3 regions of the Brevibacterium sp. OS20 genome follow, and region 3 is predicted to be linked to each of the others. Evidence: riboswitches for the same ligand, from Rfam matches in the RefSeq annotation. Region 3 holds a riboswitch; each other region holds the start of a gene.
What was found. Region 3 has a riboswitch for thiamine pyrophosphate ahead of ACVZTU_RS05240 (ECF transporter S component). Riboswitches for the same ligand answer to the same signal wherever they lie in the genome.

Region 1 (10,241 bases), 480 kb from region 3:
GCGCATCGTCGAGCAGCGCTTGGGACTTCGCCGGGTCAGAGGCACGCCTGGCTCGGGCGATGAGCACGGACAGGGAGACGACATTCTGCTGCACGCCGTCGTGCAGGTCCCGTTCGATCCGGCGTCGTTCCTCGTCGATGGCGAGCACGACTCCACGGCGGGTCGTCAGCAGCTCGCTGATGCGGGTGTACACGGCGAAGGGACGCTCCACCTCGACGAAATGAGCGTCGATGCGACCATGCGCCCAGCTTGCCGCCTCGGCCAGAGCGACGGCGCCGATGAGGTTCGCCGCCCCGTAGAGGACACCGACGAAGAGCGTGGGTTGCGAGATCGACCACATGTCGAACCCGATGTTGACCGCTCCCCCGATGAAGAATCCTTGGAAGAGCGATCCGAGAGTCACGACGAAGAATCCGCCGAGGAGGTTCGCGGTGGGAATGATGGCGAGTGCTGCGACCAGGCCGTTGCCGAGCAGGAACCGACGTTTGGTCGGCTCGTCGGCAAGGACGAGTCCGAACCCGCGAGAATGCCGAGCGAGTTCCCAGCTCCGCACCTTCGCGGCCATGCGTGAGGTGGGCGGAAGCACGGAGGCCATGAGCAGCGGCAGACACAGCAGACCGCCCCACGCGACGGCGAGTACGGACCGCGCCCACCGCGCGGTGAACATCCGTACTTCGGGAGGAAGGCGGGTGGACAGCGCGCTCGGCCAGGGCATGAGTCGATCGTAGCAACGCCTGACGCCGCCTCCCAGAGGTTCGGCCGCAGTCTCGGATTCCGGTTTTCCGCAATGGCGGTTGTTGTTCGACCGCACTGACCGTGTGCCCGACCGCGTACCGGCCCTGCCGTCTTGTGCCTAGCGTGGATGAGTATGGATCTCGCACTCGAGCTGCTCACTGCCACCCTCACATCTCCATGGGTGTACCTGCTCATAGCCGTGGCCGCGGCACTGGACTCGCTCATGCCGATTGTGCCGTCGGAGACTCTGCTCATCACCGCTGCGACCTTCGCCGCGACGGGGCACCCTCACCCGGCAGGACTCATCCTCGCCGCTGCCGGAGGGGCTCTCCTCGGGGATCTGGCGGCTCACCTCGTCGGCCGATTCGCTGCGACCGGGGTCGGCCGATGGCGACGGTGGGCTCGCATCGCGAACCTGCTCGACTCCGCCCACACGGTCTTCTCTCGCCGAGGCGGGACCGTGCTCATCGCCGGCCGATTCGTTCCCGGGGGCCGCAGCCTGGCCACCATCGGCTCCGGTCTGCTCGGGTTCCCGATCCGCACTTTCCTGTTCTGGGACGGGATCGGCAGTCTCGCCTGGGCGCTCTATTCGACGGTGATCGGACTCATCGGGGGAATGATCTTCGAGGACCGGCCGCTGCTCGGAGTCGCCGTGGGCATCGGCATCGCCCTGGCCATCACCGGCAGCGCCGAACTCATCCGCCGATTATGCCGGCGCCGCAGAGGACACACTCGGCACCGATTCACCGAATTCCAAGACCGAGATGTCACGATGGCAGGGATGTCTCAAACATATGTGTGGTACGTCAGCTACGGATCGAATATGGCTCGCGATCGGCTCGCCTGCTATCTGCAGGGCGGGCGACCGCCCGGGGCGATGGTCACCTATCCAGGTGCCAGGGACGCAACACTGCCCCGCGCAGAAGCCGGGATCGAACTGCCCGGAACGATCTATTTCGCCGGCGAGTCCAAGGTGTGGGGCGGCGGCATGGCCTTCTACGATCATTTCCTCCCCGGACCGACCCCCGCCAAGGCCTACCTCATCACTGCCGAACAGTTCGCCGATGTGGCGGCACAGGAGATGCACCGACCGCCCGAACCGGACAGTCCGCTGGAACGCCTCGTCTTCGATCTGGCAGCCGGCAGCTCCCACTCTCTGGGTCCGGGCGGGTACGAGACGCTGCTCGTCCTCGATGATGTCGACGGTGTCCCGATGGTCACGTTCACCGCCGCGCATCGTTCGTCAGACGTCGAACACGCTCAGCCGCAGGAGCCGTATCTGGCGATGCTGCGCACCGGCATTGCCGAAGTCAGAGCCGCTTCTGGGCTTCCCCTGCCCGCAGCTGCACAAGTGTGAGGTCGAGCAGCGGAGTCGCCACTCCCAGATCCTCCGCCTTGATCGACAGGTCGCCGAGGATGTGCTCCGTTTCGCTCGGCAGCCCTGCCGTCACATCCCGGTAGAGGGATGAGGTGAAGGCGGAACCGTCCTCGGTGAGCATCTTGATAGTCATGGCGTGGGAGGCTTCCGACACCGGGTGTCCTGCCGCAGCCGCCACGGCTTCGAGTTCATCGATGATGGCATACACGTGCGATCTGCCGCCGGCTTCCATGATCGCTCCGACCGGGGCGCGGAACAGGCAGGTGACGACTCCTGCCGCGGCGATGAAGATCCATTTCTCCCACAGCCCGTCGATGATTCCATCGACGGTCTGGAGTTTGAATCCGGGCACATCGAGCGCCTCGGAGATGCGTGTGGGCACTTCGGCGCCGTGGAGATCTCCGATGGTCATCACGGCCAGGTCGGTGAGCTGGACGACGGCTCCGTCCCTGATGGTGCCGACGATCTTGACGAACCCTCCGAGCACCTGTCCGGGGTATCTGCTCTGCAGCTTCTCGATCTGAGCCATGCCGTTGAGGAACGGAATGATCGTCGTCTGCTCGCCCACAGCCGGTCCGATATCGGCGATGACCGAGTCGAGTCCACCCGCTTTGACCGCGACGATGACGAGGTCGAAGGTTCGTGATGCGGCTGTGAGTTCCTCAGCGGTGATGACATCGACCTGATTCGTCCGATCATCACCGGGTGCAGTGAAGCGCAGTCCCTCCGCGCGGACCGTCTCCGCCCGTGCCTGCCGGAGCAGGAAAGTGACATCGCGTCCGGCCTCCTGCAGATAGGTGCCGAACGCTCCGCCGGTCGCCCCCGCCCCGGCGATGAGAACCGACAGGTCAGCGCCAGCACCGATTCCCTCGGATGCTCTGTCAGCTGCTTGGGTCATTCCAACTCCTCCTTGAGCTCCCGCGCGGCCGCAGCGGGATCCTCAGCCGAGGCTATCGCACGGACGACGACGGCACGCCTCGCGCCCGCCTGCCGGATCGCGTCCAGCCTCTCCCCGGTCGCGATACCGCCGATCGCGAACCACGGTTTGGCCGCCTCGGCGGCGGTGGCGGTCAGCAGCGCCGTCCCCACAGAGGCGCGGCCCGGCTTCGTCGGGGTCTCCCAGACCGGCCCGACACAGAAATAGTCGGTCTCCGGGTCCGCCTCGGCGGCGAGCGCCTGCTCGAGGGAATGGGTCGAGCGGCCGAGGATGACATCGGGTCCGAGCACAGCCCTGGCCTGAGCACTGGTGAGGTCGCCCTGACCGACGTGGAAGACGTCGGCGTCGGTCAGCAGCGCAACGTCGGCACGGTCATTGACTGAGAAGAGCTTGTCGTGACGGGCGGCAATATCTTTGAGGACCTCCAATGCCGCGATCTCGGCGCGGGCCTCGAGGCTCTTGTCCCTCAGTTGGATGATGTCGACACCTCCACGGTAGGCGGCGTCGAGGAACTCGGCGAGGTCGCCCTGACCGGTCCGGGCATCGGTGCACAGGTAGAGCTTCGCCTCTGCCAGTCGTGCCTCTCTCCAGGCTCTCTTCGTCTGCCGCGCTGCGGTGCGCGGTGGCATCTGTGTGGTCATGGTCATAGAGTAGAGGAGTTCGCGGGAGCCTCCCAACGAGGCTGAGAGGGCGTAAGAGCCGACCGTCAGACCTGATGCGGATCATGCCGCCGGAGGGAGAAGCTGTGAGAGTCATTGTCGTCGGCGCCGGGATCATCGGCCTGTCCACGGCCTGGTATCTGCGCCGCCTCGGTACCGAAGTCACCATCATCGATCCTGCGCCCGCTCAGGGTGCGAGCCATGCTGCCGCAGGGATGCTCGCTCCCGCCGCCGAGGTGGTCTGGGGGCAGACTCCCCTGTACCCGCTGATGCGAGCCTCCGCGCAGATGTATCCTCAGTTCTCCGCCGAGGTGGCGAGCGCCGCTGGCAGCGATCTCGGTTTTTCGGATGCCGGAACATTGGTGTGCGCCGGTGACCGAGCTGATCTGCAGGCTCTGCGGGAGCTGCGCGATGCACAGTCGCGGTCCGGTTTCGCCACCGAGCTCATCACCGGCAGTGCTGCCCGCCGGGTTGAGCCGTCGTTGTCGCCTGCCGTCGCCGGGGCCGTGCACATTCCAGGCGATCACTCGATCGACCCCCGTCGGCTCACTGCCGCATTGCTGACTGTCCTGTCCTCTCACTCAGGAGGCTTCATTCGCCAGCGGGCGGCCAGCCTGATCAAGGACGGCGATACGACTGTGGGAGTCGCACTGGGCGATGGCCGCCGGTTGGAGGCCGATCAGGTGATCATCTGCGCCGGCAGCGCTGTGTCCGCGTTCGTCGGTGCCCCGCAGCTGCCTCTGCGTGAGGTCTGGGGTGATGTTCTGCGACTGCGCGCCTCCGCGAAGGCGACTCCGCTGCTGAGCCGCACCATCCGCGGGCTGGTCAATGGTCGCCCCGTCTACCTGGTTCCTCGCCCGGACGGCGAGATCGTGCTCGGTGCCAGTTCGCGTGAGGACGGACTCTCCGGCACTCCGGCCGGGGCGATTCACCGGCTGCTCGCCGACGGGCAGCGACTGGTCCCGGGCATCCTCGACGCGGAGATCACCGATATCACCACCCGTGCCCGGCCCGGTTCTCCGGACGACCTGCCGATGATCGGCCGCATCGATCCCGGCTGCATCGTGAGCACCGGGTATTTCCGCCACGGCATCCTCTTGGCCCCGTTCGGCGGCAGGCTCGGTGCCGAGCTCGCCCTGGGCGTCGCCTCCGACTGGCCTCCTGACGGGACGCTCGAGTCCGTGTCCCCACACCGCTTCACCACAGACCACACCAGTGCCTACCCGATGAGGAGCATCTCATGACCGACCACGAACACTCACCGACCATCGTCCTCAACGGCGCTCGCCATGAGCTGCCGGGTGCCACCTCGGCGCTCGACCTCATCGCCGACGTCACCGGACGGGAGCTGAACCCCGATGGGACACCAGCCGACGGCGGCCGCCTGGGCATCGCCCTGGCCGTCGACGGTGAAGTCATCCGTCGCGGTGCCTGGTCCGATTGCACCCTGGCCGACGGGCACACCGTCGACATCGTCACCGCTGTGCAGGGAGGTTGAGATGACCTGGACGATCGATGATGTGGAGATGTCGTCTCGCCTCGTGATGGGCACGGGAGGGGCGAGTTCCCTGAGCATTCTCGAAGACGCACTCGTGGCTTCGGGAACCGAGCTGACCACTGTGGCGATGCGCCGTTTCGACGCCGAGTCCCGCGACTCAGTGTTCACCATGCTCCAGCGTCTGGGTATTCGGGTGCTGCCGAACACCGCCGGCTGCTATACGGCCCGAGACGCCGTGCTCACCGCCCGACTGGCCCGAGAGGCGCTGGAGACGAATTGGGTGAAGCTCGAGGTCATCGCCGATGAGGACACCCTGCTGCCGGATCCCATCGAGCTCTTCGCCGCAGCCGAGGAGCTCGTCCTCGATGGGTTCACGGTCTTCGCCTACACGAACGACGATCCGGCCCTGGCGAAGCGTCTGGAGGACGCTGGTGTAGCTGTGGTGATGCCGGCCGGTGCTCCGATCGGCAGTGGGCTGGGCATCCTCAACCCTCACAACATCGAGACCATCGTCTCCCGTGCACAGGTGCCCGTCATCCTCGACGCCGGTGTAGGCACCGCCTCCGATGCCGCTCTGGCGATGGAGCTCGGGTGCACCGCGGTGCTGCTGGCCTCGGCGGTCACCCGCGCCCACGATGCTCACGCCATGGCCCGGGCGATGGCTTTGGCCGTCGAGGCCGGGCATCTGGCGGCCGGAGCCGGGAGGATTCCCAAACGACCGTTGGCATTGGCATCATCGCCGTTCGATGGAATGCTCGCAGCACAATGACCACCGTTGCCGCCACTCCTCCGTCGCTGCCTCCTCTCGTCGACCCCGTGGAGTCTCTGTCCCGGACGGAGCTGGAACGCTACTCCCGGCACCTGAGCCTGCCGGGATTCGGACTCGAGGGACAACGGCGTCTGCGGGCCGCCTCGGTGCTGGTCATCGGCGCCGGCGGGCTCGGGGCTCCAGTCCTCAACTATCTCGCGGCCGCAGGAGTCGGGTCGATCACGATCATCGACGATGACGTGGTGGAGGCTTCGAACCTGCAGCGCCAGATCATCCACCGGAATGCGGATGTGGGCCGACCGAAGGTCTCATCTGCCGCCGATGCCGTGCACCGGCTCGATCCGAACTTCGAGGTGCGCACGATCGCGGAACGGCTGAGCCCGGAGAATGTGCTCGGTCTCTTCGCTGAACACGATGTCGTCGTTGACGGGGCGGACAACTTCGCCACTCGGTACTTATCCAATGATGCCGCCGAACTCACCGGCACCCCGTTGGTGTGGGGCACGATCTTCCGCTTCGCCGGTCAGGTGAGCACGTTCGTTCCCGGTCACGGGCCGATGCTGCGCGATCTGTTCCCGGATATCCCGGAACCCGATTCGGTGCCCAACTGCGCCGAGGGCGGAGTCCTCGGTGTGCTGTGCGGAACCGTGGGCTCGGCGATGGCAACCGAGGCGATCAAGCTCATCTGCGGCATCGGTGCCCCATTCATCGGTCGGCTGCTGCGCTATGAGGCGCTGACCGGGGAGTACTCGACCCTGCGGTTCTCCCTCGATCCCGACCGTCCCCCGGTCACCGACCTCACCGAGGTGGCTGCCGCCTGTGCTGTGGACCTCGACGGCGGCGGCGTGGCAGAGCCTGCGGCGGATGAGATCGACGTCGCCGAATTCCTGTCCGTCGAAGACGATGTGTTCGTCGTCGATGTGCGGGAGGACTGGGAACGTGAGCTGGCGGCCATCCCCGGCTCGATGCATCTGCCGCTCGGCGCCCTCCGAGACGGCGGGTGGCAGGCGCTTGAGTCGTTGCTCGGTGCCTCCGGCCGGGCTGAGGCACCGGTCGATATCGTCTTCCACTGCAAGTCCGGGGCCCGATCGGCCGAGGCCGCCCAGATTCTGTCCCGATCGGTCCCGACCGGAGTACGTCTGCGCTCGCTTGCCGGGGGCATCGAGGCGTGGGAGGCCGCCGCTCGCGCCTCGGCAGACCAGAGAGACCAGCGACCGGCAGATTCGAGGACCTGGGTACCGGTTCGCTCAGGAGCCGGGCCGGTCGGCCAGTCGTGATCGCAGTCCCCGTTCGCCGGCACTCATCACTGCCCCATGCATGAGTCCGGACAGCGGTCGCATCGCACTGATGATCGTTCTGCTCGTCGTCACACACCACAGAGAATCGATTGTCGTCACCCCCTCGGTGGCGGTCAGAGTCCATCTGCCTTCGCCGCGCAGATCACCACTCGCCCGGAACCGGATGTGATGGGGTGCATCGACCTCCTCGACTTCGATGGAGAACCGCAGAGACCACCCGACCGGTGCGTGGACCAGAAGGCGGGCTCGGCTGCCTGGGGTCACCGGCAGATCGGCGGCATCAACGTCAGCCTGTGCGGCCCCGACCCTTTCGGCTGCTGTCAGTCCCGGCCACCACCCAGGCCACTCGTCGACCTGTTCCAGAACCGCCCACACCGATTCGATTCCGGCGTCGGTGGTCCAGCGGTCGTTGAAATGGAAGGGTGCGGACTCTCCGGGCTGTGGGGTCACATGATCGTGGCTCATGGTACGACGGTAGTGTGAAAGATGTGAGTGAGGACAACTTCGTCAGCAATCGTCGGCTATCCCCTCTGGGCGGTCGCAAACCGACCAAGGACGATCTCGCGGCTTTCGCCACGGACGACCCGGATGCGATCGACGATATTCTGCCGAGCGATTCCTCCGGGCTGAAGATGCTCATCGTCGGCATCAATCCGGGGCTGTGGACGGCCGCGGTGAATGCGCCGTTCGCACGTCCCGGCAACCGTTTCTGGCCGTCTCTGCATCAGGCGGGTCTCACCGATCACCAAGTCGATGCCTCGTGTGGGCTCGAGCCTGCGGATGAGCTGCAGCTGCTCAGTCGTGGAATCGGTCTGACCAACCTCGTGGGGCGAGCCACTGTCCGCGCCGACGAACTCTCCCGGCAGGAGCTGCGTGAAGGTGCGGCTCACCTCATCGAGCGTCTTGCCGATATCCGACCCCGGGCGGTCGCGATCGCCGGGATCACAGCGTTCCGCACCGGCTTTCAGGTGCCGAAAGCTCGGCTCGGCCGGCAGGATACGACGCTGATCGACGGGTGGCCGGCTGATGTGGCGCTGCATGTGGTTCCGCAGCCGAGCGGCCTCAACGCCCACTATCAGATCCCAGACCTCGCGCGGATCTGGCGAGAGGTCTGGGACAGCATCGACGGCTAGGACCGTTGGACAGGTCCGGTGAAGCTACCCGGCCCCGGTGAAGTGCTGCCGACAGCGAGCGACATAGGTATCCAAGCCACCGATGTGGCTGGCGTCGATCTCAGTCGCGGCCAGAGTCGCCTCGGGTGGCTGAACTGCCCGTGCTGCGTCTGGTCCGTTCGGGCTCTCCGTCTGTTCCAAACGCTGGTGGAACACAGCGTCCTTCCCACAGACTGTGCACACCGCCGTGAGTCTCAGGACCTCCTCAGCGACGGCCATGAAGCTGGGCAGCGGTTCGAACGGCTGCCCGTCGAAGGTCACGCACAGTCCTTCGACGATGACGTCGAGTCCACGGCTGAGGAGGTCCTCGACGGCGGGGACGAGCTCCGGGCCGAAGAACTGCGCCTCATCGATGGCGATGAGGTCATAGTCCTTCTGTAGGGCCGCCCCTGCAAGGGACGCGACGTCTCCGAGCGGCACTGCGGGGATATTCACCCCGGTGTACGAGGTGATCGTGGAGATGTCCGATCGGGTGTCGAGCGAGTGGGACACGACGAGGACATCGATTCCGGCAATCGTAGCCCGCCGGACCCTGCGCATAAGCTCTTCGGACTTTCCGGAGAACATAGGTCCGGCGATGACCGTGAGACGACCGGTGTCAGTCATCGACGCTGACTCTCTTGGAGTCGGTGTCAACGGTGACTTCCACGTCTCCGCTGCCCTTCTCGAAATCGAACTGGTACTCCTGCTTGCCGTCGTCGAATTCGAGTTTCCAGCTCACGAGCTTTCCGTCGGCTTTCTTCTGGGCAAGTTTGAGAGCGTCGTCGAAGGCCATCGGATCGTTGAGGTCGATGGCCTTCTCTTTGTCATCGGTCGAGTCCTGCTCGTGTTCGGCGATCTTCCCGGTCTCCGCGTCGATCTCGACGTCATGGTCGGTGTTTCCGTCGAGGATGGACACCTCGTACTGCCAGGCCTCGTCTTTGTCGTCCCAGTCGAGCTCGATGCCATGAACGATTCCGTTCCCGACTTCCTCCTCGGCAGTCTTGATCGCGTCTTCGGCACTGATGGCCGGCGATTCTTTGCTCAGGTCGGCACCGGCGCTCAGGCCTTTCCCGGACGATTCCTCCGCCGGCCTGGTTTCATCGCCGTCATCGTTTTGGCCATCGTCGCTCTGATCCTCGCCTCCGGCAGGGCTGGCCTCGGCCGATTCGCTTGCCGCGGACGAGTCCTGCGCCTCATCGCCTCCGTTTCCGGAATCACTTCCGCCACACCCGGCCAGGCCGAGAGTGAGTGCTGCAAGTCCGGCCACTGTACTCATTGCCATGCGATTCGTCTTCATGGCTGCCACGCTAGCAAGCGAACACCTTTCACAAGTCGTTTCTGAGAACAATCTCATCTGAAGGGGTTCGAGACTGCTGGTCAGTCAAGGCAGAATTCGTTGCCTTCGGGATCGGCCATGACGATGAAGCCGTGTTCCAACGGCGGGTCCGGATCGACTCGGCGCAACCGAGTGCCTCCGAGTCCCGTGAGTCGGGTGCATTCTGCTTCGAGTGCATCCATCCGCTCATCGCCGTCGAGTCCCGGAGCGGCACGGACGTCGAGGTGCACGCGGTTCTTCACCGTTTTGGGCTCGGGCACCGTTTGGAAGAAGACCCGAGGACCGACCTGTTCAGGGTCTTCGATGGCGGCACGCATGTTCTCGGGACCGAGTTCGATGCCGAGTCCGGCGATGAATTCCTTCCAAGCGACGAGGGGGTCGTCGTCAGCACCGAGTCGCACCCCCGGAGGTCCTGGAATGATGTAGCCGAGTGCTTCGGCCCAGAAGCGGGCGAGCCTTTCGGGGTCGTGGCAGTCG
Region 2 (10,241 bases), 350 kb from region 3:
GTCGAAGGAAGAGGCGAAGGACCTCGCCCAGGAGCTCAACGAGGAGGCCGACCTGGTCTGAGCCGGCGCGTATCAGCGCCGTCGGTCTCTCCGGATCAGCTCTGGGCGGGGCCGGTCATCCCTTGCACAGGCAGAACGGGTGGCCGGCCGGGTCGAGGAACACTCGGAACGTCTCTCCCGGCTGCTCTGGGGCCTTGCCTGCGCCGATCTCGAGCACGGCTTCCTCGGCGACGTCGAGGTCATCGACCATGACGTCGAGGTGCATCTGCTGCGGGTGGGCCTGCCCGGGCCAGCTGGGTGCGTGGTAGTCCTCGACCTGCTGGATGCAGATCGGCGGCCACGAATTGGAGACGACTTCTGCCCAGGTGCCGTCTTCTTCGACGGTGACCGACCAGTCCAGGAGTTTGCCGTAGAACTCTGCGAGTTCACCGGCGTCAGGGGCGTCGAGCACGACAACGGGCTGCTTTGCGATAGCCATGCCCCGAGTCTACGCCGCCGCACTGACACAGCGAAGGGCTGGACACCAGGGCGTAGGATTGTTGAGCAGATCCGCCGATGTTTCCGCGTACTCTCGGCCGCACCGGCTCCACGATGAAGGTTCGCGATGAGTTCTCATGCCCTGCCCGTCGGCGGCACTCCGACGGTGCACATCATCCACGACAATCCGGAATGGATCGCACCATTCACGGATGCGCTCGACCGCCTCGGCGTCGCACACGTCGAATGGCTGCTGCCCGAGACCACGATCGATCTCGACGCCGAGCCCCCACAGGGGGTGTTCTGGTCGCGGCTGTCGGCGTCGGCGCACACCCGGACCGATCCGCATGTGAAGGAGTACGGGCGTGCGGTCCTCGACTGGCTCGCCGCCGCCGGCCGCCGAGTCATCAACGGACGCGATGTCTACGAGCTCGAGGTGAGCAAGGTCCGTCAGCATCGCGAGCTGGCCGGCCGGGGCTTCGATGTTCCGCGCACCGCCGCCGCGTTCGGACCGCGGGCGCTCGTCGACGCCGCGGCCGGCTTCACTCCCCCATTCATCACGAAGCACAATCAGGGCGGCAAGGGCCTCGGTGTGCGTCGCTTCGACTCCCACGCCGAGCTCGAGGCGGTCGCCGATGAGTTCGCGCCCGGTGGAGCGAATGCGCCGATCGACGGCATCACCCTCATCCAGGAATATGTGCAGCCTGCCCAGCCGTTCATCACCCGTGCCGAAGTCATCGGCGGACGCTTCCACTATGCGGTGCGCGTCGACGTCTCAGCTGGGTCATTCGAGCTGTGCCCGGCCGATGCCTGCACGATTCCGGGTGCCGGGGCCGATCCCGACGTCGAGGCGGTCCCCCAGTTCGCCCGCCGTGAGGAGATCACGGCCGGAACACCGCTCATCGCTCGGCTCGAGACGTTGTTGGCCGACCTCGGCATCGAGATCGCCGGCGTCGAGTTCATCGAGACCGCCGACGGCCGTCAGGTCGTCTACGACATCAACACGAACACGAACTACAACCCGTCCGTCGAGTCCGCCGAACAGTCGGCAGGCCGTCAGCCTGCCGCGGACCGTATCGCCGATTTCATCGCCGATGCCCTCGCCAAGGCGGCCCCACCGTCCGTGCCGCTCGCCGGGTCCGCATCCAGGTGAGGTCCCGGGACACGGTCCTACGTCACCTGCTCGCCGATCTCCGCGCAGTCCGGCCTAGGCAACGCGCTCTCGTGGCCCTCGATGGGGTCGACGGTGCGGGGAAGACGATGCTCGCTCACGAGCTCGTGAATTTGGCCGAGACCGCTGCGGACGTTCCTGGACAAGATTCCGACCGCCGGGTCACCGCCATCAGCATCGACGCGTTCCACCACCCTCGGGCGATCCGGTACGCCCAAGGCAAGGGGCCAGACACTTTCTATCGCCGTTCCTATGATTACGGAGCTTTCGTCGAATCCGTCGTCGAACCATTTCGACGAGGCGACTCGGTCGTTCCAGCCGTGTGGGACGTCGACAAGGATCGGCCGATAGCGCCCGAACCTCGGAGCCTGCCGAACGACTGCGTCCTCCTGGTCGAGGGAATCTTCCTCCATCGTCCCGAGCTTGTGGATCTCTGGGATGCGAGCATCTGGGTCGATGTTCCGTTTGAAGTCTCGGTCCCACGAGGAAACGAGCGATTTGCCGGAGCCTTCGATGCCGATCCAGAGGATGAGTCGAATCGCCGCTACGTCGGTGGTCAGCGACTCTACTTCGCCGAGGCTGCTCCGTGGGAAAACGCCACATGGGTGCTCGACAATCGCGATCTGGAACGGCCGACCCTGATCCGCCGGTCCGGGCCCGGCCGACCCTGATCCGCCGGTCCGGGCCCGACCGGCCCTGATCTGCCAGCCCTGGCCCGTTCGCTCTGACAGCACACCTTATCCCGATGATAGTGTCGAAGTGCTACAGGGGAGCGCCGAAAGGACCGGCGCTGAGAGTGCGCATGCAGACCCTTTGAACCTGATCCGGTGAGCACCGGCGGAGGGAGTGGACAAGCAATGACCACCACAGATTTCGACACATCGATCACCGTGGACGCCGACGGAGCGGTATCAGCACTGGTGAGTTCGACCAGCTGGCAGTGGGCGGGAGCCGTCGAACACAGATTCGTCCAGGATCTCTTCGCCGGCAGCATCGACGACGCCGTGATGCGCGACTATCTGGTGCAGGACTATCAGTTCTTCGAGTCGTTTCTGTCGATGCTCGGCGCGTGCGTGGCCCACGCCGATGAACTCGAGGCGAAGCTGCGGTTCGCCCGACAGCTGGGAATGCTCGTCGCCGATGAGGACACCTATTTCGTCGACTCCTTCGCCGAGTTGGGAGTCGATACAGCCGATTATCTCCACCCGGAACTGACCGCCCCGACGGTTGGGTTCCGCGATCTCATGGACTCGTCAGTCGCTTCGGCGTCGTATCCGCAGCTGCTCGTCGTCCTCGTTGTCGCCGAATGGCTCTATCTCGACTGGGCCGAGTCCCGGATGGACATGCCGCCGCGACATATTCACCGAGGCTGGATCGATCTCCACCGAGGCGAGGCCTTTCACGGGTGGGTGCAGTTCCTCGTCGACGAACTCGAACGCGTCTTCCCCTCCGGCGACGCCGAAGCCGCCGAGTCCCTGACCCGCGTGTGGCGGCACGCCGTCGACCTCGAATGCGCTTTCTTCGACAACGTGTACGACAACTGAGCCGCCAGGGAACGCACGCCGCAGCCGTCCATCTCACTGACCTAGACTGGCCCCATGAGCACAGGTGTAGATGCAGTCGTCGTCGGAAGTGGTCCCAACGGCATGGCCGCCGCCGTCACCCTGGCCCGCGCCGGGCTGAGCGTCGAAGTTTACGAGGCTCAGCCGACGATCGGCGGCGGTGCACGCACCCTCGACCTCGGTCTGGCCCCCGGCGTCACTCATGACATCTGCTCGGCCGTCCACCCACTGGCCATCGCCAGCCCCTTCTTCGTCGACTTCGACCTGCGTGCCCGCGGCCTCGAGTTCACCACCCCCGAGATCTCCTACGCCCAGCCCCTCGACGGCAAACCCGCCGCGCTGGCCTTCCACGATCTCGAAAAGACGGTCGACCACCTCGGCGCGGCAGGACCGGAATGGCGGCGTTTCTTCGCTCCGCTGCTCGACCGGGTCGATGACGCGATCTGGCTCTCCCTCGGTGACAAACGTTCTGTGCCGGAGACCCTGCGCGATCTTCCCGGCATCGCGAACGTCGTGAAGTTCGGCCTGCGGCTCCTGTCCCAGGCCAGTCCGGCGTGGAACATTCCGCTCTCCCATGAATCCTCCCAGGCCCTGTTCACCGGTGTCGCCGCGCACGCAATCGGTGGGCTGCCGGCGATGGGCACCGCGGCCACGGCCACGATGCTCTCTACCGTCGCCCACGCGGGCGGCTGGCCCTCCCCCATCGGCGGATCGCAGTCGATCATCGACTACCTCGTCGCCGACCTCGAAGCCCACGGCGGAACCGTGCACACGGATGCGCGCATCGACCACGTATCGGACATGCCCGCTGCCCGCGCCTACCTGCTCGACACCTCGGCGCTGAACGCCGCGCAGATCTTCTCCGGCCTCATCCCGAGCCACGTCGACAAAGCCCTGCGCAGCTTCAAACACGGCAACGCCGCGGCCAAGGTCGATTTCGTCCTCAATGGGCCGGTCCCCTGGTCCGACCCCGACGTCGGCCGTGCCGGCACTATCCACATCGGCGGCTCACGGGCGCAGATGGCCGCCGCCGAGGCACAGGTGATGTCCGGTCGCATGCCCGCCGATCCCGTGTGCCTCGTCTCGGATCCGACCGTCTTCGACCCATCCCGCGAGGTGAACGGCCTGCGACCGCTGTGGACGTATGCGCACGTGCCCTTCGACTGCCCGCTCGACCCGACCGAGTACATCACCCGCCAGCTCGAACGCTTCGCCCCGGGCTTCCGCGACCGCATCGTCGCGCACAACGCGATCCCCGCCTCCGAGATGGCCGGGCACAACCAGAACTACATCGGCGGGGACATCGCCACCGGCATCGTCTCCTTCTACCGGATGATGGCCCGCCCGCGCACCAGCTGGGACAACTACAGCCTCGGCGTCCCCGGCGCCTACCTGTGCTCGGCGGCGACCCCGCCGGCACCGGGCGTGCACGGGATGAACGGATGGTTCGCCGCCCGTCGCGCCCTGAAGTCCCGGTTCGGGATCACGGAAGCTCCGAGCCTGGCCCCGGGCGACTGACTTTCATTCAGCTCACTCAGTCCTGCACCCACCGATCAGCGTCGCTGTCATAGTGCCATTCGGCCACCTCGGTGACTGCTTCGATGACGTCGTTCAGCCAGAACGTCGTATCCGGGTGCCAGCCCGCCATGAGGCTCGCGGTCCGATCGTCCGTGTTCCCCGCGGTGGGGACTGTGTCCGGATCCGGATCCTCACCGAGGTGGCCCTCCGCCACATCGATGACCGCACCTGCCGCCCGCAGATAGCCGGCGAGACCGACGTGGACACCGTCGTATTCCTCGGCCACGCGTGTCCAGTCGGGGATGACCCAGCGTCCCCTGCGACCGGTGGTCTCGAACCACACCTGACGGCGCTGGGCGGTGACGTCGAGTGGGTAGCGGCGGCACAGATCCGCCCAGTCCTCCGGACGGCGGATCTCGGCGATGCGGGCGTCCGGGCGCAGGCGCAGACGGCAGGTTTGGGCGCGTTCGAGACCGAGGTCATCCTCAACGAGTTCGAGGCCGATCGGGGTTCCATCCGGCCACGTTCCCGTCGACGACCAGAGGCCATGGGGTGGGGTCGACCACCATTCGCCGGTGAGCTCGTCGTAGGGGTCCTTGGCGAAGTTGTGACGGTAACGGGTTTCCGTGGTGAGGACAGAGGCGAGCCACTCGTCGAATCCCCAGGGGAGCCTCGTTCCGTCTTCGTCAAGAGGCGGGTATAGATCGGTCAGAGTGATTTCTATGCGCTCATCCGTCGGGCCTGTCTCGAGGTCGAAGACCGCGGGCAGTCCTGTGTGGCGTCCATTGACTTCATTGAGTTCTTTGTCGTCCCAGCCCAGCGCCCACTGATCATCGGGATCGAGTGGCTTCGACCAGGCATCTAGCAAGCCCGTGGAAACGAGCATCTCGGCGAAAGGACGCAGAGCCTCGCGCACCTCGCCGATTTCCGCGGTCCCCCAATCGTCATCATCAGGAGGCTGCCAATACACTGCAGCGTCGACTACGTCGGACATGGCTTCCTTAACTGCACTCCAAGTCGGCGCAATCGGGCACAGGCACCTCAGATTGCGCACCACCGCCTCCGCGCCTGGGGCTTCTTCATCGCCAGTCCACGGAAAACTCTCGACCTGCTCGAGGGCCAGCCCGAACACGAGCGAGCGTCCCCGCGGGGACGCGAGCAGATCCTCGGCGGACAGGCGGTCGTCATGAAGGGTCGGAGGCGCATCATCGGCGGTCATGACCTCAGGCTACGCGAACACCTGTCAACTGGCCCTGATGGAATCGCCCGCGTCGAATCCTCCGTTGGCGCGCTCACCGGCACGACCGCCTCAGCGGCGGCGAGAATCCGCGCCCCTTTCGCGGCCTTCAAACCCGCGCCGAGGACCCCGATGATGACAAGGACGGCCCCGCACAGCTCGCCGACGGTGACCCGCTCGCCGAGGAAGACGAACGACGCGCTCATTCCGACGACGGGCACGAGCATCGAGAAGGGGGCGACGACTCCGGCGGGGTTGCGCGAAATCAGCCACGACCACACGCCCGAACCGAGGATCGTCGCGATGACCACGGTGTAGAGCAGTCCCGCGATCGCGAGCAGCCCTGTCGGTGTGGTCAGTCCCGAAAACGATGCGCCGACCCTCGCCGGTCCTTCGACGAGGAGGGAGAGGGCGAGCATCGGCACGGGCGGGACGAGCGACATCCACATCGTCAGCTTGATCGGCTCAGTGGTGTGAGCCTGCCGGTTGCAGATATTGCCGATCGCCCAGCCGAAGGCGCCGGCGAGGGTGAGGAGGAAGGGCAGGAAGCTCGCATTCGAGTCGAAGCGCTGCCAGCCGACGACGGCGAGCCCTGCCATCGCGATGAGGAGGAAGGCCATCTGCGAGCCGCGTACCCTCTCGCGCAGGAATGTCATGCCCAGCAGCACCGTGAAGGGGCCCGAGGCTTGGAGGACGAGGGACGCGAGTCCCGCGGGCATGCCGGCGGCCATTGCCCAGTAGAGGAAGAGGAACTGCAGCAGTCCGAAGCCGAGCCCGTAGCCGATGATCCACCGGAGTCCGACATCGGGCTTCGGCACGAAGAGCAACGCGGGAACCGCAAGCAGGGCGAATCGCAGAGCGACGAGGAAGAAGGGCGGGAAATGGGCCAGGGAGAGATCGATGGCGAGGAAATTCAGTCCCCACATCACCGCCACCGAGGCGGCGAGCAGACAGTGCTTGAATGACATGGCCCCATTCTCAACTTCGTCAACAATGAAGCACAATCGCAGAGTACTTCATCAACTCTGTAGCATGGCTTCATGGTCATCGATCCGAAGCATCTTGAGCTGCTGCGCCTGTTCGACGAATACGGCAGCGTCACCGCCGTCGCCGATATCACCTATCGCTCCCCGTCGGCCGTCTCTCAGCAGCTGAGGCAGGCCGGGAGAGAGATCGGCCAAGCTCTGGTCGAACCCGCCGGTCGCGGACTCACGCTCACAGCCGCGGGACGACTGCTCGCCAACGGTGGTCGGGACGTGGCCCGCACGCTCGCCCGGGTGCAGGCCCAATGGGAGGGCCACCTCGGCGAAGCTGTCGGAGAGATCACGCTGGCCGGGCTGCCGAGCGCGCTCACCCACCTCCTCCCCGATGCGCTGGGCAGGCTGCGGGAGGACCACCCGCACATCGATCTGCGCATGGACGATGTCGACCTCGCCGAGCACGAATTCGCGGGACTGACCCGAGATGTCGATATCGTCGTCGCACACAGCCTCGTCGCCGAACGCCCCCTGGGCACCGACGGACTCACCGTCATCCCGCTCGCCCGCGAACCCATCGACGTGGCCCTCGCCATCGGCCATCGGCTTGCCGAACGCGCCGAGCTGTCCCCGAACGATGTCGTCGATTGTCGCTGGGTGGGAGTGCCCCGCGGATACCCGTTCGACACGATCCTCACCTCGATCGAGCATCTCACCGGTCGCGACCTCGACGTCGTCCAACGCATCCGGGACAACCGGCTCATCGAAGCGATCGTCGCCTCCTCGGACCAGGTCGCGCTCCTTCCCCGGTTCACGACGCCACGCGATGCGGGACTGTCACTGGTGCCGCTGACGGGGGTGACGACGACACGCTGGATCGTAGCGGTGATGCGTCCGGACACGGCCGAACGTGTCGCGGTACGTGCTGTGATCAGCGCGCTCAGCCGCGTCGACGACGCCGCGGATTAGGCGGTGCCCGTGCTGGTGAAGCGCTTCGGCACGAGCTTCTCCAACGGCAGGAACGCCGCCCAGCAGATGACGGTCGGCAGGAAGTGGATGCCCAGCGCAAGATAGGTCATGAGGTGGAAGAGGAAGAAGAGGGCGACGGCCCCGTAGAGCCACTTCTTCTTGAGGAACAGGACGACGGGTGAGAGGAACTCGAAGACGAGCGTCGCCCACTGCGCGGCGATGAGGAGGCCGGGCATCTCGAGGAACGGTTTCGACCATTCGGCGCCGCGGCGCATCAGCGCCCAGATGATGACCGCACCGTTGGCCCAATGCGTGATATTGCCCGAGGCGATCCACTTCATGAGCACCGAGTAGAAGTAGGTGAGCACGACCGCGATCTGCACCATGCGCAGTGCCCACCCGGCCCTCGCCGAGGCGGTGCCGACGTCCCGGAAGCGCGCCGTTCCGATCGTGGGCAGGACGAAGGCGGCGATGACGAGCGCCATATGATCGTGCGCGACGTAGCCGTAGCCCTGCGTGTAGAACATCCACGCACCGAAGCTGAACGCCACGGCCCAACCGCTGATGCGCTGAAGGATCCCTGCTGCGGCGAGCAGGGAGAAGACGATGATGAGGGCAAGCAGGATCTGCGCGCCGAGGACGCTGACCGCAGGAATGTGGAGGAGCCTCGCCAACCACAGCGGCTGGTAGAACTCGGGTGTCCATCCGTGGGCGATGACGTCGCCGGAGATCGTGAGCACATCGATGATGATGAAGACGTAGATGAACACGCGGAACACGGCCACCCGGGCCAAGGCGACCTCGGGCATGAACCAGCGGAGGAACGGATTCGTGGGGGCCGCCTCGGCGGGGGTGTTCGTCAGGGGCGGGGTGCTGCTAATCGGACCTCCCATTCCGCCAGCGTCGTCTTCTCGGGTTCGCCGACGGCCAGACCGTTCTTCAGTTGGGTGGTGGTGCGGCAGAGGATCATCGTCTCGGGTTTCGGTTCGTCCGGGTGCAGCCGGATGTACGAGTCGGCCATCGACTGCAGGAGTTCGGGGTGGGCGATGACGCGGTCGAGTTGGGATTCGACGTCGCCGCGTTCGATGCCGACGGTCGCGGTGTTGAAGCCGAGGCGGCGCGGTTCGTCCTCGCCGGGGAATTGGGCTTCGATGCACGTGGAGTTCACCGTGCCGTTGAGGTCTTTGGCGGTGGCGTACTGGGTGAGCGAGCCGAGCGGGAAGAAGTCGTTGGTGTTGAGGATCTGTCCGCAGGTGAGGATGACGAAGGCGATGGCGGGAATGACGATGCGCCAGCCGATTGAGATCTTGGACAGCGGTTTCGCGCTGGCCGTAGCCTGGGTGCTGCGGGAGCCGGCGGACGTGCCGGAAGCAGCATGGCGGCTGGAGTCGTCGGAGGCGGAGCCGGCACCTGCGGCGGCGGGGTCCTGACTCGTCAGGAGACGGCGCTTCTTCTCTTCCATACGCTTACGGGACTCGTCCTCTCGGGTGCGGCTCGTTCGCAGACAATCCTATCCGCCCAATTACTACCTGACGGCGGCGCAGCAACCTGGCGCCAGGTTGCTGCGCCGCCGTCAGGTAGTAATTGGGGTTAGGAGCTGCGGGCGTAGAGGTTGAGCTGCTCCCACCCGGCCGCATACTTCTGGAAGGCGGCGACCGCGGACTCGGAATCGCTGTTGCTCAGCGCGGTGACCCACGAGTCGACGAGCTCCGCGGCCTCGCTCGGCCACAGCACATCGGACATCCCGCCGAGGTCGAGCTCGAGGATCGAGTTCATATCGAAGGTATCGATCCACTCGGCCAGGACCGAGGTCTGCTCGACCATGTCGACGACCTTCGAAGTGTCCGCGATCGTCTCCGCAGCCCATTCCATGCGCGCCGAGGCGGCCAGGATGTCCGTGCGGATGAGCACCCGCAGACCCTCGTCGGTCTCCTCGGTGATGATCTGGTCCTCGGTCAGGGAGAAGAACAGCCACCACGACGGCGGCACGTCCCACGCCGAGACCCGGGTGAAGATCCGTGTGTCCTTCGCGTCCTGCAGCCATTCCGCACGCCGGCTCGCGGCACGCCGTCGAGCGGTCTTCGGAGCGACGATGTCCAAGGTCGCCTTCGAGGTGTGCTCTGTCAGCGATTCGAGCGCCTCCCATCCGCGGATGTCCTCCTGAGCAGGGCAGAAACGGTCCACTCCGTCCGCGGTCTGAGACGCCGGAAGGAAGATCGGAGTGCGCCGGAAAGAATCGGCCACAGGTGACGGAGGCAGGGAGATCAAGCGCTTGTCAGCGTCGTGGGAAATCTGCTCCTCGATGCGTGACCGGTTGTCCTCCACCCGCC
Region 3 (10,241 bases):
GGCGTCCTCGAACTCCTGGACGGTGCGGGCCACATTCATGGCTTCGCCCCATCCGGTGTCGGCGTCGATGAAGGTCGGCAGGTTCGTCACTCGGGCGATATTGCGTCCGTGGTCGGCCACCTCGGTGAGGGTGGTCAGTCCGATATCGGGCAGACCCATGGCCGCGGAGAACGCGCCACCGGAGATGTAGACGCCTTCGAAGCCGGTCTGCTCGATGATCTGAGCGTTGATCGGGTTGATGGCGCCGGGGAACTGGACGATCTCGTCGCCTGCGAGCAGCTCGCGGAACTTGGCGCGGCGCTCGGCGGGGGTTGCCTGTGCACCGAGCATCAGAAGATGCCCTTCGATCCGCTGTGCTCGAGTCCGTCGACCGTGAAGCTCAGTTCCGCAACGCCCTTGGCGTCGAGGCTCTCGAGGTTCTCGGCGAGATCGAGGAACCGGGTCTGCTCCGAATCGGAGACGATGCCCTCGGCCAGGGTCTTGAACTTCTCGATGTAGTTCGCACGGGCGAAGGGACGGGCGCCGAAGGGGTGGGCGTCGGCGACGGCGATCTCGTCGGTCAGCGTCGAGCCGTCCTCGAATTCGATCTCCACGCGTCCGCCGAAGGCCTTCTCGTTCGGGTCGATCGAGTGGTAGCGGCGGGTCCACTCGGGATCCTCGGTGGTCTCGATCTTGTGCCACAGCTCGACGGTGTCGGGACGGCCGGCGCGTTCGGGAGCGTATGAGTGCTCGTGGTGCCAGCCCTGGTCCTGCATGGCCACGGCGAAGATGTACATGATCGAGTGATCGAGGGTCTCACGGCTGGCCTTCGGATCCATCTTCTGCGGATCGTTCGCACCGGTGCCGATGACGTTGTGGGTGTGGTGCGAGGTGTGGATGACGATGCGCTTGATCTTCGAAAGGTCCTCGATCTGCCCGCCAAGCTTGCGGGCGAGGTCGATGAGCGCCTGAGCCTGGTACTCGGCCGAGTGCTCCTTGGTGTAGGTGTCGAGGATCGCACGCTTCGATTCGCCCTTGCCCGGCAGCGGGATGGTGTAGCGGGCTTCGGGGCCGGAGAGGATCCAGGCGATGAAGCCGTCCTCGCCTTCGTAGATCGGGTTCGGGGCTCCCTCGCCGCGCATCGCACGGTCGACGGATTCGACGGCCATCTTGCCGGCGAACGCCGGAGCGTGGGCCTTCCAGGACGAGATCTCGCCCTTACGCGACTGACGGGTCGCGGTGGTCACATGCAGGGCCTGCTGGACGGCCTGGAAGGTGATCTCGGTGGGCAGGTGGAGCAGGGCACCGATGCCGGCTGCGGCCGAGGGGCCCAGGTGGGCGACGTGGTCGATCTTGTGCTCGTGCAGGCACATTCCCTTGACGAGGTCGACCTGGATCTCGTAGCCGGTGGCGATGCCGTTGATGAGGTCCTTGCCGCCGATGCCCTTGTGCTGGGCGACTGCGAGCACTGCCGGGATGTTGTCACCGGGGTGTGAGTACTCTGCGGCGAGGAAGGTGTCGTGGAAATCGAGTTCGCGCACGGCCACACCGTTGGCCCAAGCGGCCCATTCCGGTGAGAAGCGGTCGGTCACCGGCAGGCCGAAGATGTTGGCACCGGGATTGAACGGGTGAGCTTGAGCCTGCTCGCGAGCGTGGGTGGGAGCGGAGCGGCGCACGGATGCGGCAGCGACGGAAGCGTTGTCGATGACGCGGTTGATGACCATTTCGGTGACTTCGGAATCGACCGGCGTCGGGTCGGATGCGACCTCGGCGATCTTCCATGCGAGCTGATCTTCGCGAGCCAGGTTCTCTGAGCTCTTGTAGGTGCGGACTTCATGATTGATCATGGATACCCCTTCATAGTCCTTGACCGGAAATGGTCACATAGTGCTGACACAACTGTAGGCCACGTCACTCGACAGGTCCCTGCCGGTCGGAAATTTATCTCGACATCAAGATATTTTACCCGAAGCGTGTCCCAGTTCACCAACGGGGTCCCCATGCTCTTCTGCCGCGAGGGATGGTTGTGGGAATATTGGGTCATGACTCGGACTGCCCTGGACTTCGACGAGAACTGGTTCGACGACGCGGAATACGCGCGCCTGCGCAGACGCATGCCGATCCCCTATGTCAACGCCATCCCAGTGCGGGTGGGCGAGACCGGCAATGTCGAACGCATCGGCCTGCTGCTGCGCAGCCTCGAGGACGGCACCCTCGGACGCGAGGTCGTAGGCGGGAGGATCCGCTTCCACGAGACGATCCGAACCGCATTGGTGCGTCATGCCGAGAACGACCTCGGCCCGATGGCGCTGCCGGTCATTCCGCCTGCGATCAGCCCGTTCCACATCGCCGAGTACTTCCCCACCGAGGGTTCGGCCCTCCTCCACGATCCGCGCCAGCATGCGATCGCCATGTGCTTCATCATGGAGGTCCGCGGCGAATGCACCCCGCGGGCCGATGCCCTCAGCCTCGATTGGCTGACCCCCGAGGAGACCATGCGTCCCGATATCGTCGGCGAGCTCTGCTACGGCCAGGACCATATCCTGCGCATCGCACTGGCCCATCTGGGCTTCCGCGTCTGAGCCAGATGCACGCCCAGGTGAGACGGACCTTCTCGCCCCACGTTTTTTCTACAAGTTGTAGAACCGTCTTGGTAGACTGAAAGCGACGCGGACGATATCGCCAGTCGGGGCCGTCGTCGGCGTCTGGGTTGGACAGGCCCCGATCGAGAGGTGCGAGATGTCTGCTCAAACCAGTTCGTCCGAATCCGGCCTCAGCCTCGAACTCGGCGTCCTCGTCGGCTTCGACGGCTCGGAACTCGCCGCCCAAGCCGTCCGCTACGGCGCAGTCGAGGCCGAACGCCGCAGAACTGTTCTCACCGTCGTCACCGCCTATGAGCTGCCGACGATGATCTATCCGAATATGGCCTCCATCCCCAGTGAACCCGAGGATGACAAGGCGAAGAAGGAAGCAGAGAAGACCCTCGCCGAGGCGGTCGAACTTCTGCGCGATTACTCCGGTGAGAAGTCCTTCCGCACGGCACCCGGCAATTCCGCCGGTGCGCTCGTCACGCTCAGCGCCGATGCCGAGGTCGCCATCGTCGGCGCCCGCGGCCGCGGCGGTTTCATGGGTCGAGTCCTCGGATCCGTGTCCACGGCGCTGCCTGCCCACGCTCACTGCCCGACGATCGTCGTTTCCGAACGGTCGGCCTCGGCAACGGCCGGCAACGGCCCAGTCGTCGTCGCGGTCGACGGTTCCGACAGCGGTCGGGTCGCAATGTTCACGGCAGCCGCCGAGGCCGCCTTACGCGGCACGGAACTCGAACTCGTCGTGGTGCTGCCGGCCGGTGAGGAATGGCTCTACTGGTACCCCGACCTCGAACTCAGCTCCGAGGTCACCGCGCGTCGGCAGAGGCAGCTGTCCGAATCACTCGAGACGGAAGCCGGGACGCTGTCGGAGCAGTTCCCGGATCTGACGGTGACCACCTCGGTGCCGGTCGGCGATCCGACTGAGACTCTTGTCGAGATCAGCTCCCGCGCACAGCTGACGGTGATGGGCACCCGTGGGCGCGGACGGATCCGCAGCGCACTGCTGGGATCCGTCTCGCGCGGAGTCCTCAACCACGCCGAAGGCCCGGTCATGGTGGTTCCCAGCTGATCGGCAGCGCCGTGCTGATCAGCCAGGAGGTGCTGATCAGCTGAGCCCGGCACCTCGACGGCGACGGCTCACCACGAGAAGTGTCGCGCCGAGTGCCAGCGCTCCCGCGCCGACGGCCAAGGGCAGTGCGAGCCCACCGCCGGTGCGGGGCAGGTCTCCATCCCCACTCGCCGAGGCGGTCCCGGATGAATCCGAATCATCGCCCGTTCCTGCGGCGTTCGCCTCGGTCGCATCTGCCTCGGCTGCATCTGCCTCGGAGCCGGAGTCGGCAGTGCCGGCATCTGCTGTCCCCGAGTCTGTTCCGTTCTCGTCATCGGTACCGTCAGACCCGACACCACCCGAGCCGGCACCGTCGGAGCCGGCACCGTCGGAGCCGGCACTGTCGGAGGCGGTGCCACGCGTACCAGCGTCGTCGCTGGTTCCGGCATCATCGGCACCTGCGTCCGCGTCGTCGCTCGTTCCTGCACTGTCGGCGTCATCATTCGCACCTGCATCATCAGCACCTGCCGCGGAGTCGGCACCCGCGCTGGCGCCGGAACCGGCGTCTGCACCGGCGTCGTCATCCGGGGCGGGTTCTTCCGCCTCGGCGCGCCTGAGTTCGACATCGTCGATCTGCTCGGCTGCGGCCTGCGCTTCCGCGCGCTCACCATCGGCCGGTGGCCCACCTGCCGGCACCTCATAGGTCGTCGCCCGCAGCGCCTCGTCGCTGACCCGGACCCGCGTGAAGGCGGGCACGTCGTTGTGGACGCTCTTGCCTTCCCAGTCGAGGCCGGGAACGTAGTCATAGAACTTCGACCCTGATGACGAGGTCAGCGTGAGGTAGAGCGTCTGCCCGTCTTCCTTCTCTTCCTCGGCTCCCGCTTCGGAACCCTCAACAGGCTTGCCTTCGCCGTCCATGAGGAAGGTGCGGTTATAGATGTGGTCGTGGCCGGAGACGACGAGGTCGATGTCATTGCGGGCCGCGACCGGAGGGATCGCCTTCCGCAGCCGTTTGACGTCGAGGTCGTCCCAATGGGTTGCCGTCGAATAGATCGAGTGGTGGAACCCGAGAACAGTCCAGCGTGCCTGGTCTCCGTGCTCGGCGACGACCTCGTCGATGAACTCGGCGTGGGCATCCATGTCCGGGCTGTTCGAGTTGATGTTGAGGAACAGGACCCCGTCCTCGATGAACCAGTAGTCGCCGCCGGAGGTGATGACGCCGCCACCGCCGTGATCCTGGCTGACATTGGGTCGGTTGAAGTGCTGCTCGTAGGCTTTCGAAGACACATCGTGGTTGCCGATCGTCGTCGCTTGCGGGATCGTGCGGGTCGCTTCCGGTGCCAGGTACTGCGCGTACTGCTCCTGGTTGCCGGCGGAGTTGACCTGGTCTCCCAGCGAGTAGAAGAAGCTCGGGTCGTCAGCAGTGGCCGCCGCCGAGGACAGGGTCCGGTCCCAACCGGCAGCGTCGTCGGGATCCCCGCCTCCGGCACCGACCTGGGGGTCGCCGAAGACGAGGAATTCGTCGTCTCCTCCAGCAGACCCTGTGGTGAACTGCTGCACCTCGGTGTACCCGTCCTCTTCGCTGCCGACCTGGTAGGCGTATTCGGTGTCGGGTTCCAGGTTAGTCATGCTCGCATGGTTGAAGTGACGCTTGAGGTCGGTGGCAAGGCCCGAGTCCGTGGTCTCAGCCTTGTCAGCATCGGCGGGGAGCTTTCCGCCGTCGACCTCACTAGCCGGTGCCCACCGGACCTCTCCCCCACCGGCACTCTCGCTCATCCACGAGAGGTTGCGCGCCGTGGAGTCGGCCCCAACCTGCAACACGGTATCGGTGATCGCCTCGCTCCCCGCGTCCGCCTCGGCGGGCGAATCCGTCCGGTCAGGGCTCGGAGTCTGAGCAGAGTCGGCCTTCGCGCCCTGGGTCGCGGTCGACCCTCCGGAACCGAGAGATGGTTCGGCACGCACAGGCACCGGGGCCGCCACCAGAGCGGCGAGCAGGGTGGCGGCGGACAGGGCACTGAGCGGTCTCTTCAGTCGATGCGTATTCACCCGCCCATTCCTACTGACCAGTAGTGTCCGGTTGTTCGAGGCCCATCGACGGGAATGGGAACGGGAAGTGAATCCTCGATGACCGCCCCCGGCCTCCGCGTCGCCACGGATCCCGGTCGCTGCCCCGCTCCCCTGTTGTACAGTGGTGGCTACGACAGGGGAGCGCCGTCAGGGGCGCTGAGAGTGCAGAAGAAGCTGCAGACCCTCGAACCTGATGCGGTTAGCACCGCCGAAGGAAGTCGAGACTCTTCACCCCTCCTTGAAATGAGGAGGCACAATGCCGAATACCACTACGCCGAGCACCACCCCCACCTCTTCACGCGCCTTCACCGCGGCGCCGAAATCCAAACAGTGGCGGGTGGTCGACTATGTCACCACCGCCGTTCTCGGCATTGCCGTGGGGCTTGTGTTCTGGGTGTTGGCGCTGAGCTGGAAGGTCCTCGAACTCGCCTTCCAGGCATTCCCGCCGTCGATCGGTCTCATCGCAGGACTCTGGGTGCTGGCCGGTCCGCTCGCCGGTGCCATCATCCGCAAACCCGGTGCCGCGCTCCTGTGCGAACTCATCGCCGCCATCGTCGAAGCCGTCCTCGGCTCTCACTTCGGAGCAACCGTCCTGCTCTCGGGTCTGCTGCAGGGCCTCGGTGCCGAACTCGTCTTCGCCGCCTTCGGCTACAAGCGCTTCACCCTGTGGGTCACCGCCGCATCGGGCATGCTGGCGGCTGCGTTCATGGCAGTGAGCGAGAACATCATGTACAACGCCGAATGGCAGTTCGGCTTCCAGGCGATCTACGCAGTCTGCGCGATCGTCTCCGGCCTCGTCATCTCCGGGATCGGCGCCTGGTTCGCCTACCGGGCGATCGCGGCCACGGGTGCTCTGAGCTCCTTCGCCTCCGGCCGTCTGCGCTGATGGCGCTGCCGATCACGGCCGCCGGCTTCTCGTGGTCGCACACCGACCGTGACCGGCCGGCTGTCGGTCCGCTCGATCTGCAGATCGCGGCCGGAGAGAAGGTGCTGCTGCTCGGTGCCTCCGGGGCCGGCAAATCGACGTTCCTCCACGCCGTCGCCGGTGTCCTGCCCGAGGAATCGGGTGAGGCCACCGGTGAACTCCTCGTCGGCGGTGAGAAACCGGATCCCCGCCGAGGCAGCACCGGGCTGGTCCTCCAAGATCCCGATTCTCAGGTGATCTTCTCCCGCATCGGTGATGATGTGGCGTTCGGGATGGAGAACCTCGGACTCCCGTCCGAGACAATCGACGCTCAGGTCTCCGAGTCCCTGCAGGCGCTGGGACTCGATCTGCCGCCGGAGCATCCGAGTGCCGCTCTGTCCGGTGGGCAGAAGCAGCGGCTGGCTCTGGCCGGGATCCATGCGATGGCCCCGGAGGTCATCGTCCTCGACGAACCGACGGCCAATATCGATCCCGCCTCGGCCGCCGAGGTCCGCGATGCCGTGCTCACCGTGCAGGCCGAGACACAGGCGACCATGCTCATCGTCGAACACCGGGTGGAGCTGTGGCTCGATCACGTCGATAGGGTCATCGTGCTCGGCCGCGAAGGCATTGCTGCCCAAGGTCCGCCCGCGCAGATCTTCTCCGATCCGGACCTGACCGACACACTCGTCGACTGCGGAATCTGGATGCCGCGGCACTCCCCCGACCCGCGCCGAGGCGGAACCGCAGAAATCAATAGGACGACGGGCCGCCTCGGCGAGGTTCTGCTGCGCACCCATCGGCTCAGCGTTGCTCGACCGCGCATGGCCACCCCCGCCGCGACCGACCTTGACCTGAGCCTGCGTGCCGGTCAGGCACTCGGAATCGTCGGTGCGAACGGGGCAGGCAAATCGACCACGGCCCTGACCCTGGCGGGCCTTCTGCCCGAATTCTCCGGACAGGTCCTCGCCGAGGCGCCCCTGCGGGACGGAGCCAAACGGGCCCGGCCATTCGCCTGGCCGTCGAAGCAGCTGGCGGCGCGCATCGGCATGGTCTTCCAGGAACCGGCACACCAGTTCCTCACCTCGAGCGTGGCGACCGAACTCGAGCTGGGCCCCCGACTGGCCGGATGGTCTGCCGCCGAGTCGCAGGCACGGGTGGATGAGCTTCTTGAGGGACTCGGTCTCACCGGGTTGGCGCAGGCTCATCCGCAGAGTCTCTCAGGTGGGGAGAAGCGACGCCTGTCGGTGGCAACGATGCTGGCGCCCCGGCCACGGGTGCTCATCGTCGATGAGCCGACCTTCGGTCAGGATGCGCTGACGTGGGCGGGGTTGGTGGAGATGTTCCTCGACGCCTTGGTACACGGTTCCGCGGTGGTCGCGGTCAGCCACGATCAGGCGTTCCTCGAGGCCATAGGTGCCGATGTCCTCAAGCTCGGTGGCTGCCTGAGTGCAGATCGCGATGTCGTCGACGAGTCGGAATCGCGTGTCAGGGCGGGTGATCGCGGTGAGTGAGAGTCTCGATGTGCGTTCTCGCCCCTCCCCTGAGGTCGCCGTACAGGATCCGGGACAGCTCATCCCCGTGGTGCGTTCCACCGCTTTGGCTCGGTGCAATCCGCTGACGAAGATCGCAGTGGCCCTCATCCTCATGGTCGGGGCGCTGCTGAGCATTGATCTCATCTCTGCCGGGGTGGTGCTGCTCGCGGCAGTGCTGGCGCTGCCGGCGACGGGACTCGATCTGGTGGCCGCGGCCAAGCGGCTGTGGTTCCTCCCCGCCGGCGCTCTGCTCGCCGCTTGGGGCACGGCGCTGTTGGCGGAGAAGACTGGGGATGTGGTCGTCGACTTCGGTCCGATTCTGTTCACCACCGGGTCGCTGGCCGCGGCCGCGGCGATCTTCGTCCGTGCCTTGGCATTGGCGATCCCGCTCATCGTGCTCGCGTCGACGATCGATCCGCGTGATCTCGCCGATGCGCTCATTCAGCATCTGCGGCTGCCAGAGGTGGTTGTGGTCTCGGTTCTCGCGGCCTCACGTCTGCTCGGACTGCTGGTCAGTGAGTGGCAGGTGCTGGCGATGGCCAGGCGGGCCAGAGGTGTCGCGGGCGGTTCGCTTCTGCGGCGCACGGGCAGCCTCTTCAGCGGGGTATTCGTTCTGCTCGTGGTCTCGATTCGCCGGGCAACGAACCTGGCGATGGCGATGGAGGGACGGGCATTCGGTCGTCCGGGCCGCACGTGGCGCAGGCGGTCGAGTTTCGCGGTCCGAGATGTCGTGGCGGTGCTTCTCAGTCTGGCTGTCTGCGCGGTCGCGATCGGTGCGGCTCACATGTTCGGAGTCTGGAACCCGATCATCGGCTGAGGCGGATCGGGTGTCTCGGAGCTGCCGTGCTCACAAGAGGTCGGAGCTGTTCCACCGGCGGTCGATCAAAACTGCCGGACGGTCAGAGCTCAGAGCTGCTTGAGGAAGTCCTTGCCGAAGGCCCGCCATTCCTCGAGGGCTTCGGGGCTGGGAAGCTTTGACGTGGTGAGGACGAAGAGGGTTTTGTCTTCGCTCTTCGTCTCGGCTGCGGCTTCGACCTTGATGCCGCCGTCGAGGTTCGCTCTCCAGAAGGAGCGTTTCGCCGTCTCCGAGGTGCGGGGATCACCGTCGAGGGCTACCTCGTTGAGGGTGTCGCCGACGAGGGACGCGAATTTTTCGATGAGTGCGGAACGATCGCCGGGAATGGTGCGGGAGACGGCGACGTCGAAAGTGCCGTCGGCGCGCTGGCCGGGGACTCGGCGTCCGATCTCCTGCTCGTAGGCGACGACGGCGCCCTGGACCCACCAGCCGTGGTTGTCGACTCTGCCGTCGAACTGGGGATAGAGAGCGTCGGCGAGCTCTTTGTGACTCGCCGACGCTCCCCCGGCCGCCTCCAAGCGAGCACGGGTGGCGGCCCATGGTTCGCCGAGGGCCTTTTCGATCGATGCGATGTTCTGCGCTTTGGTCGCCATGGCAGAAGTCTATGTGCTCGATCGACCGGTGTTGAAGGCCTGGTAGGCGATCAGTCGATCTTCAGTTCGCCCATTTCGTCCCAGCCTTCACCGTCGATCTTGCGGGAGATGATCTTCGGGGTCGACACCAGGTGCGGGCGCATGGCTTCGAGGCCGGCGGCGAAGTGATCGCTGGTGACGTGCGGTTCTGCGCCTTCATCGGTGAATGCCTCGACGAGAACGAACTCGTTCGGGTTCTCCAGACTCTTCGACCATTCGAAGAAGAGATTGCCGGGTTCGGCGCGGGTCGCCTCGGTGAAGGCCCGAACGGCTTCGGGGAACTTCTCGACACTGTGGGGTTTCACGTCATATTTCACGACGATGAAGATCATGATCATTCTCCTTCAGTTGATCAGCAGTATGGGTCGATCCCAGCCTAATTCTGCCGCCCTTGCGAATCGACCGGCTCACAGCCTTTCGGCGATGAGGACGAGGAAGTCGCTGTCAGCTTCGAAGGGGCGGAGTTCCCAGGTGGAGAACTTCTGGTCGACGAACATCCCCGTGGCCTTGACGTCCTCGATGAAATCGTCGAAATCATACCCGCGTCCGGCACCGAAGCCGGACACGAACCGGCCGCCGTGTTTGAGCGTCGATTTGATATTGCCCAAGGTCTGCCGGCGCGAGGCGGGATC

Region 1: it holds a riboswitch for thiamine pyrophosphate, as region 3 does, so the genes downstream of both, thiO (glycine oxidase ThiO) here and ACVZTU_RS05240 (ECF transporter S component) in region 3, are expected to answer to the same signal.
Region 2: it holds a riboswitch for thiamine pyrophosphate, as region 3 does, so the genes downstream of both, ACVZTU_RS03695 (TenA family protein) here and ACVZTU_RS05240 (ECF transporter S component) in region 3, are expected to answer to the same signal.

The regions. Positions count from the first base shown of each region.
Region 1 covers NZ_CM166367.1:1,693,686-1,703,926, reverse strand. Annotated here, with positions in the region: gene ACVZTU_RS07545 (sensor histidine kinase) at 1-715, opposite strand, end outside; gene ACVZTU_RS07540 (DedA family protein) at 869-2,092, shown strand; gene ACVZTU_RS07535 (ketopantoate reductase family protein) at 2,046-3,011, opposite strand; gene thiE (thiamine phosphate synthase) at 3,008-3,691, opposite strand; TPP riboswitch at 3,703-3,806, shown strand; gene thiO (glycine oxidase ThiO) at 3,796-4,953, shown strand; gene thiS (sulfur carrier protein ThiS) at 4,950-5,207, shown strand; gene ACVZTU_RS07515 (thiazole synthase) at 5,209-5,976, shown strand; gene moeB (molybdopterin-synthase adenylyltransferase MoeB) at 5,973-7,253, shown strand; gene ACVZTU_RS07505 (SRPBCC family protein) at 7,224-7,739, opposite strand; gene ACVZTU_RS07500 (mismatch-specific DNA-glycosylase) at 7,763-8,407, shown strand; gene ACVZTU_RS07495 (thymidine kinase) at 8,432-9,052, opposite strand; gene ACVZTU_RS07490 (PepSY domain-containing protein) at 9,045-9,725, opposite strand; gene ACVZTU_RS07485 (VOC family protein) at 9,806-10,241, opposite strand, start outside.
Region 2 covers NZ_CM166367.1:867,044-877,284, reverse strand. Annotated here, with positions in the region: gene ACVZTU_RS03715 (MFS transporter) at 1-61, shown strand, start outside; gene ACVZTU_RS03710 (VOC family protein) at 116-478, opposite strand; gene ACVZTU_RS03705 (ATP-grasp domain-containing protein) at 605-1,630, shown strand; gene ACVZTU_RS03700 (nucleoside/nucleotide kinase family protein) at 1,702-2,319, shown strand; TPP riboswitch at 2,405-2,511, shown strand; gene ACVZTU_RS03695 (TenA family protein) at 2,506-3,192, shown strand; gene ACVZTU_RS03690 (phytoene desaturase family protein) at 3,247-4,728, shown strand; gene ACVZTU_RS03685 (hypothetical protein) at 4,745-5,947, opposite strand; gene ACVZTU_RS03680 (EamA family transporter) at 5,944-6,933, opposite strand; gene ACVZTU_RS03675 (LysR family transcriptional regulator) at 7,006-7,911, shown strand; gene ACVZTU_RS03670 (hypothetical protein) at 7,908-8,804, opposite strand; gene ACVZTU_RS03665 (hypothetical protein) at 8,771-9,373, opposite strand; gene ACVZTU_RS03660 (DUF8083 family protein) at 9,502-10,241, opposite strand, start outside.
Region 3 covers NZ_CM166367.1:1,213,849-1,224,089, reverse strand. Annotated here, with positions in the region: gene prpB (methylisocitrate lyase) at 1-330, opposite strand, end outside; gene ACVZTU_RS05260 (MmgE/PrpD family protein) at 330-1,826, opposite strand; gene ACVZTU_RS05255 (DUF4916 domain-containing protein) at 2,022-2,561, shown strand; gene ACVZTU_RS05250 (universal stress protein) at 2,719-3,636, shown strand; gene ACVZTU_RS05245 (purple acid phosphatase family protein) at 3,673-5,661, opposite strand; TPP riboswitch at 5,808-5,916, shown strand; gene ACVZTU_RS05240 (ECF transporter S component) at 5,939-6,568, shown strand; gene ACVZTU_RS05235 (ABC transporter ATP-binding protein) at 6,568-8,100, shown strand; gene ACVZTU_RS05230 (energy-coupling factor transporter transmembrane component T family protein) at 8,111-8,938, shown strand; gene ACVZTU_RS05225 (hypothetical protein) at 9,028-9,570, opposite strand; gene ACVZTU_RS05220 (putative quinol monooxygenase) at 9,621-9,941, opposite strand; gene ACVZTU_RS05215 (class I SAM-dependent methyltransferase) at 10,017-10,241, opposite strand, start outside.